2 regions of the Bacillus hominis genome follow, and region 2 is predicted to be linked to the other one. Evidence: riboswitches for the same ligand, from Rfam matches in the RefSeq annotation. Region 2 holds a riboswitch; the other holds the start of a gene.
What was found. Region 2 has a riboswitch for cyclic di-AMP ahead of QUF93_RS06190 (SipW-dependent-type signal peptide-containing protein). Riboswitches for the same ligand answer to the same signal wherever they lie in the genome.
Positions count from the first base shown of each region.

Region 1 (3,414 bases), 990 kb from region 2:
AAAACAGACGGTAGCATCGTGCTGCCATCTGTTTTTTTTATTTACCCATGCTTTTCTTTTTTTATGCTGTATAGCCCATTGGTATAAACCTTGCGCATCTAAAATAAGTGAAATGACTATGCCGCTAATCGCTATTAATATAGCGTAATAAAATTCCCCGTACATTTGACTAGCAAGTTTAGCTATTTTATCGTCATCTTCGTTCGTAATACATGTGAAAATATGTTCTTCCATTATGAAATAACGATTAGGAGCCCATCTCTGGTAAGCATGTTGTTTTAAATAATCATGAATATAAGGAAAGATAATAAGCTTCCATATTTTGATGTGAAACTTGAAATTTCCCGTAATATGTATTGTCATCTTCAAGATGATTGAGTCGAAAAGGACGAAAATCATTTTTTTGTAAGAAAGGGAACATATTTTGTTCATATCTAGTTTTAAACGAAGATGGGAATATAAATTGAAATATAGCTGTTGTTACACCTTTTTCCTCGATTGTTTGTATTGCCTCCATCAACATTGTTTCCTTTCCATATAAGCTATAGAAACAACATGCCCAATTTTTCTTGAAAATAACCTCTCGTTTTCACTAGGTTAAGAATGAAAATTCAGCTTATTTAATAGGAGACCTGTATAATAAAACTAGTATGATTGTTTTATGAAAAGGGGGATGTAGTATGCGGATTTTAGTATTAGGAGCTGGTGGCGTCGGAGGATTTTTTGGTGGCCGATTAGTAGAAAAGGGAGAGGATGTTACATTTCTCGTTCGCAGCAAAAGAAAACAGCAATTAGAGGAAAAAGGACTTGTTATTCGTAGTGTTAATGGAGATTTTTCATTTCAACCGAAATTGATAACGAAAGAAGATATAACTTCTCCATTTGATGTAATTTTATTTTCAACAAAAGCGTATCATCTAAACGAAGCGATAGTAGATTTGAAGCCGTTTGTAGGTAAGAACACAGTAATAATCCCATTATTGAATGGTATCGCACAGTTATCACTATTACAAAAGGAGTTCGGCGTGGAAAAAGTGATTGGTGGTTTATGTTTTATTGAAACGACACTGAATAACGAAGGAGATGTCGTACAAACTAGTGTTGCCAACAGACTTGTATTTGGGGAAATTAAGCATCAAGATTCAGAGAGAATAAAGCGTATTTCTAAAACATTTGCAGATACGAAAGCTAGTTTTGTTTTAAGTGAAAATATTTTGCAAGATATGTGGCATAAATATTTATTTATCACCGTAATGTCAGGTGTGACAACATTAATGCGTGCGCCGATAGGACCGATTCGTGAGAGTGATGGTGGCCGAGAATTCATTAGGAATTTATTTGAAGAATCTGTGCAAATCATGAAATCTATGGAGGCTCCAGTTAAGGACAATATCGTTGAGGAACATATGAAAACGATTGATAAAATTTCGTATGATATGAAGTCATCGATGCAGCGAGATATGGAAAAAGGTTCGCTCATTGAAGGGAAGCATTTACAAGGATACTTATTGAAATTAGCAGAGGAAATGTCTATAGATGTGCCTTTATTAAGTGTTGTATATCAAAATTTAAAGGTATATGAAGAAATGATCTTAAGTAAAGAAATAGTGTGATTTTAATGGTATGAAAAAGTGGAAAGGATAGCAAAATATAAATGTTGCTATCCTTTTTTGTGTTTACTTTTGACAATTTATTCGTTTCTTTTCGGTTTATTGGCCGTATTTCGTTCTCTTTCACGATTACCATATAACTGATTAATTTCATTTGCTACTGCATCTAAATATGAGTCGGAAAAAAGTGGCTTCTTTTCTTTAGACATATGGGTCTCCTTTGTGGATTTTTAGTATTCATTATGTATATTTTTCGGTGGATTATGCACAATCATTTTAATTTTTTTCTTTTTTAAAATTTTTGTTTACTTTTTGAAAATAAAGGAGTATTATAATCCACAGTTTCAATTTTCTAAATCGCTGAAGCCGCATGGTGCGGGGGACCCGTTTTTATGGATTAATACATAATCCAATGGGGTGAATCCTTGAAAAAGGTAGGGCTACTCATAGGCCCGAATCCGACAGCTAACCTCGTAAGCGTTATATTGAGAAGGAAGGTGGAGCTTGTGCGACAAAAAAATTAATGTCTACAAGTCTATTTCGTTATGGCTTGTAGACATTTTTTGTTTTCTGAAGAAATACTTTACTTGCTGTAACTAGCAGAAAATTTCGTACAAAATTATTGGAGAGTGGACAGCATTGGTTTCATCTATTAAAAGATTTTTAATTGGAAGACCGTTAAAATCAACTGAGCTAGGAGAACAAAAGCTCAATAAAACGAAGGCGCTAGCAATTTTATCTTCTGACGCTTTATCATCGGTTGCTTACGGTCCAGAGCAAATTTTAATTGCTTTAGCAGGTCTTGGAGCAATAGCTTATTGGTATTCAATTCCGATAGCTGTTGGGGTATTAGTATTATTGACAGCCCTTATTTTATCTTATCGTCAAATTATTTTCGCTTATCCGCATGGCGGGGGAGCGTATGTTGTATCAAAAGAAAATTTAGGGATGAATCCAGGCTTAATAGCAGGAGGATCTTTATTAGTCGATTACATTTTAACTGTTGCAGTAAGTGTATCAGCGGGTACAGATGCACTCACATCAGCTTTTCCTAGCTTACATGCACATAATGTAATCATTGCGATTATATTTGTAATATTGATTACCATCTTAAATTTAAGAGGCGTAACGGAATCAGCTTCCGTTTTAGCATATCCTGTTTATTTATTCGTTCTAGCACTATTTATATTAATTGGTGTAGGAATATATAATATTTTAACTGGTCACGTTTCACCGACTTTACACGCGCCAATTGGAACACCAGTTGCAGGAATTAGTTTGTTTTTACTGTTAAGAGCATTTGCTTCAGGAAGCTCTGCTTTAACAGGTGTTGAGGCAATCTCTAATGCGATTCCAAACTTTAAGGATCCTGCACCTAACAATGCAGCAAAAACATTGCTTGCAATGGGCGCATTACTTGCGGTTTTATTTTCAGGAATTGTCTTTTTAGCTTATTATTATGGAATTAATCCAAGTAAAGAAGTAACAGTTGTTTCACAAATTGCTGAACAAACATTTGGACGTAATTTCATGTACTATTTCATACAAGGTACAACAGCTTTAATATTAATTCTTGCTGCTAACACAGGTTACTCTGCATTTCCGTTATTAGCGGTTAACCTTGCAAAAGATAAATTCATACCGAGAATGTTTACGATTAGAGGAGACCGTCTAGGTTATTCAAATGGTATTATTATACTTGGGATTTCTTCAATTATTTTAATTGTAGCTTTCCAAGGACAAACAGAACATTTAATTCCGCTATATGCGGTAGGGGTATTTATCCCATTTACACTTTCTCAAA
Region 1 covers NZ_JAUCFS010000005.1:1,719,009-1,722,422, forward strand. The annotation lists partial or broken gene QUF93_RS11205 (hypothetical protein) at 106-517, opposite strand; gene panE (2-dehydropantoate 2-reductase) at 681-1,613, shown strand; gene QUF93_RS11215 (hypothetical protein) at 1,691-1,819, opposite strand; cyclic di-AMP (ydaO/yuaA leader) riboswitch at 1,959-2,105, shown strand; gene QUF93_RS11220 (potassium transporter KimA) at 2,250-3,414, shown strand, end outside.
Region 1: it holds a riboswitch for cyclic di-AMP, as region 2 does, so the genes downstream of both, QUF93_RS11220 (potassium transporter KimA) here and QUF93_RS06190 (SipW-dependent-type signal peptide-containing protein) in region 2, are expected to answer to the same signal.

Region 2 (3,414 bases):
GTTGCAGAGCATATTAAGAAATTTGGCTGGAATAATATTGTGCTAGACCCTGTTATGATTGCAAAGGGCGGGGCATCATTATTACAACAAGAAGCAGTACAAGCATTAAAAGAATATTTATTACCAGTAGCAACCGTTGTAACACCGAATGTTCCAGAAGCAGAAGTGCTAACTGGGATGAAGATCCATAACATCGAAGATAGTAAGAAAGCTGCGAAAGTAATGCGCGAATTAGGTGCTAAATATGTGCTTATGAAAGGCGGACATGCGGAATATCAAGGTAATGAAGTAATTGATTTACTCTTTGATGGAGAAGAGTTTATCGAATTTAGAAGTGAACGAATTCCTTCGAAGCAAACGCATGGAAGTGGCTGTACATTTGCTTCAGCAGTTACGGCAGGACTTGCGAAAGGATACTCGATTGAAGAGGCAGTTCAAGAAGCAAAACGATTTATTAGTATAGCAATTGAAGAACCGTTGAATATTGGAAGTGGTCATGGACCGACGAATCATTTTGCGTATAAATTGAATAAAACGCGTGCGTAAGTAAGTGGAAAGTCAGTTTTGTAACTGGCTTTTTTTCTGTTTACTTTTTCCAAATACAAGAGTAATATATCAGCCAGAATACATTTTTTTGTAAACGCTGAGTCCAAATGTATGGAGCGGAGGAACCAATTTGTGCAGTGTCACTAGGGGTGAATCTTTCAATTTTGAAAGTAGGGCTACTCTCAAAGTCCGAATCCGACAGCTAACTTCGTAAGCGTCTTGAGAGAGGATGGTGCCAGGGTGGATACATCACTTCATCGGTCCGATTAGTATAGGGGAATATCAATCTACGTTTGAGTTCTTTTATGCTAAGGAGGATAAGGTACATGGAATTAACACTTATTTGTGTTGGAGAAGAAAACAAGATAAATAGTTTAAGAGAATTAGTAGCATTTCAGCATGAGTTAATTATTTTTACAGCAAATGAAGAGCTAGCAGCTGAAGTTAGAAATTGTGGATTTGATTCGACTTATAGCTGTAATAAGGAGCAGGATTTTACTAGTATTTGCGAGCGGATTAAGAAAGTGATTTTATTAGGAGATGAGTTTCCGATAGTTAGCTTCTTCACAGAACGCATTTGTTTTTATTTTAAAGCGCCTATTACTGTTGTTACGAGGAATAAACGATATCCGGCCAGGCTCTATGAAACAATTGGAGCTAAATTTGTAGTGTTTACGAACTGTGATAATATTTCTTTTTTATTTTTTGAATAGGGCGGGGGAAATGAAGATGAAGGTGTTGTTACTAGGAGATATAGCGAATCGTTGGGCGGCATCGGTAGAGAGAGTTCAAGAATTGATAGTGCTCGATCCTATTTTTCCAAGGCCATATATAATATTGCCATCGAAAGATGCTTTATATTTAAAAACGGATATTATCGAATATGAGCAGTTACATGCAGAACTGGCACAGGTTTATATTCGAGGGAGAAATTTACGTGCATTTTTACGAGGAGAATAAAGAGTGAATGAAAAAAGAGCGAATGCTGAGTGCAACAAGCTATGCACTTCATGTAATTCGCTCTTTTTATTTCATATTTAAAAGATCATTTTTATGAAAAAGAAAGAAAAGACAAGGAAATAGATGAAATTATATGAATAATACGTAATGTAAGCGTTTAAATGATAGGATATTTTCTTATTTTAAGTAATTTACCTCTTTACAAGTTAAATATAGAGGAGTATATTTACTCTCATAAATCATTCATGAAATTTCCAAAAAAACCTAAAATCGCTGAGTTCCAGAAATGGAGCGGGGGAACCAATTTTGTGCATCGTCACTTGGGGTGAATCTTTCAGTTTTGAAAGTAGGGCTACTCTTTAGGCCCGAATCCGACAGCTAACCTCGTAAGCGTTTAGAGAGGAGGTTTACTTTGTGTTGTTCACTTCGAACACTAAGTAGAGCTTAGTGTTCTTTTTTTGATAATCATATGGTAAATTTTAACAAAAAAGTGAGGGGTAGCTATGTTAGATGTTGTGATGATCGGAATTTTTGTTGTATTAGTCGCATCGATGGCAAGTCTTGCAAGTTGGTCAGATAAAGTTGTGAAAGAAGGGAAGCAATCATGACGATTGCCTTATCGGTTATTGTTGCAGCGATTACGGTGTACTTAGTTTATGCATTATTAAATCCAGAAAAGTTTTAATTAGGGGGAATCATTCATTATGATTTGGGTCGCAGTCGTTATTACAATGCTCTTGTTTATTTTAGTAGCAAAGCCAACGGGGATTTATTTAGAGAAAGCCTTTCAAGGTAGCAAAACACTAGATAAAGTATTCGGGCCTTTTGAAAAACTTATTTTTAAAATTACGGGTGTGAAAGCATACAATCAAACGTGGAAACAGTATGCATTATCACTAGTTTTATTAAATGGATTTATGATTGTCGTTGTATATTTCATTTTTAGATTACAAGGTGTATTGCCATTAAATCCAGCACACATTGAAGGAATGGAGCCTACGCTCGCTTTTAATACAGCAATTAGCTTTATGGCTGATACAAACTTACAGCATTATAGCGGTGAAAATGGTTTATCTTATTTATCACAATTAATCGGGATTACATTTTTAATGTTTGCGGCACCAGCAACGACGTTAGCACTCGTTATGGCTTTTATAAGAGGACTCGCTGGAAAAGAACTCGGTAACTTTTTCGTTGATTTTACGAGAGCATTAACGAGAGTTTTTCTTCCTATCGCATTTATTGCGGCGCTAGTTTTTGTCGCACTTGGTGTACCACAAACGTTAGACGGGGCAGTTACAGCACAAACAATTGATGGTGCAAAGCAAAGTATTTTACGTGGTCCAGTTGCATCATTCGTTTCCATTAAGGAACTTGGAAATAACGGCGGTGGATTTTTCGGAGCAAATTCTACACATCCTTTCGAAAATCCAGGACAAATGAGTAATATTTTACAAATGATGCTTATGATGTTATTGCCAACAGCACTACCATTTACGTACGGACGAATGGTAGGAAATAAAAAACAAGGACGTATCCTTTTTGTTTCACTATTTATGGTGTTTTTACTAGGATTTATAACGATTACTACAGCGGAATTAAATGGGAATCCAGCGTTAAATGGAATGGGTATTGAACATGTACAAGGAAGTACAGAAGGAAAAGAAGTACGATTCGGAACAGTATTTTCTTCACTATACGCAACAGTAACGACAGCTGCTGAAACAGGGGCCGTTAATACGATGCATGATACGTTAACACCAATTGGCGGGTTAGTACCACTCGTAAATATGATGTTAAATACAGTATACGGCGGTGTTGGAGCAGGCTTTGTGAACATTATTATGTATGCAATAATCGCAGTATTTATATCTGGATTAATGGTTGGTCGGACACCAGAGTTTTTAG
Region 2 covers NZ_JAUCFS010000005.1:727,392-730,805, forward strand. The annotation lists gene thiD (bifunctional hydroxymethylpyrimidine kinase/phosphomethylpyrimidine kinase) at 1-546, shown strand, start outside; cyclic di-AMP (ydaO/yuaA leader) riboswitch at 632-779, shown strand; gene QUF93_RS06180 (hypothetical protein) at 873-1,259, shown strand; gene QUF93_RS06185 (hypothetical protein) at 1,276-1,506, shown strand; cyclic di-AMP (ydaO/yuaA leader) riboswitch at 1,768-1,913, shown strand; gene QUF93_RS06190 (SipW-dependent-type signal peptide-containing protein) at 2,010-2,114, shown strand; gene kdpF (K(+)-transporting ATPase subunit F) at 2,111-2,191, shown strand; gene kdpA (potassium-transporting ATPase subunit KdpA) at 2,211-3,414, shown strand, end outside.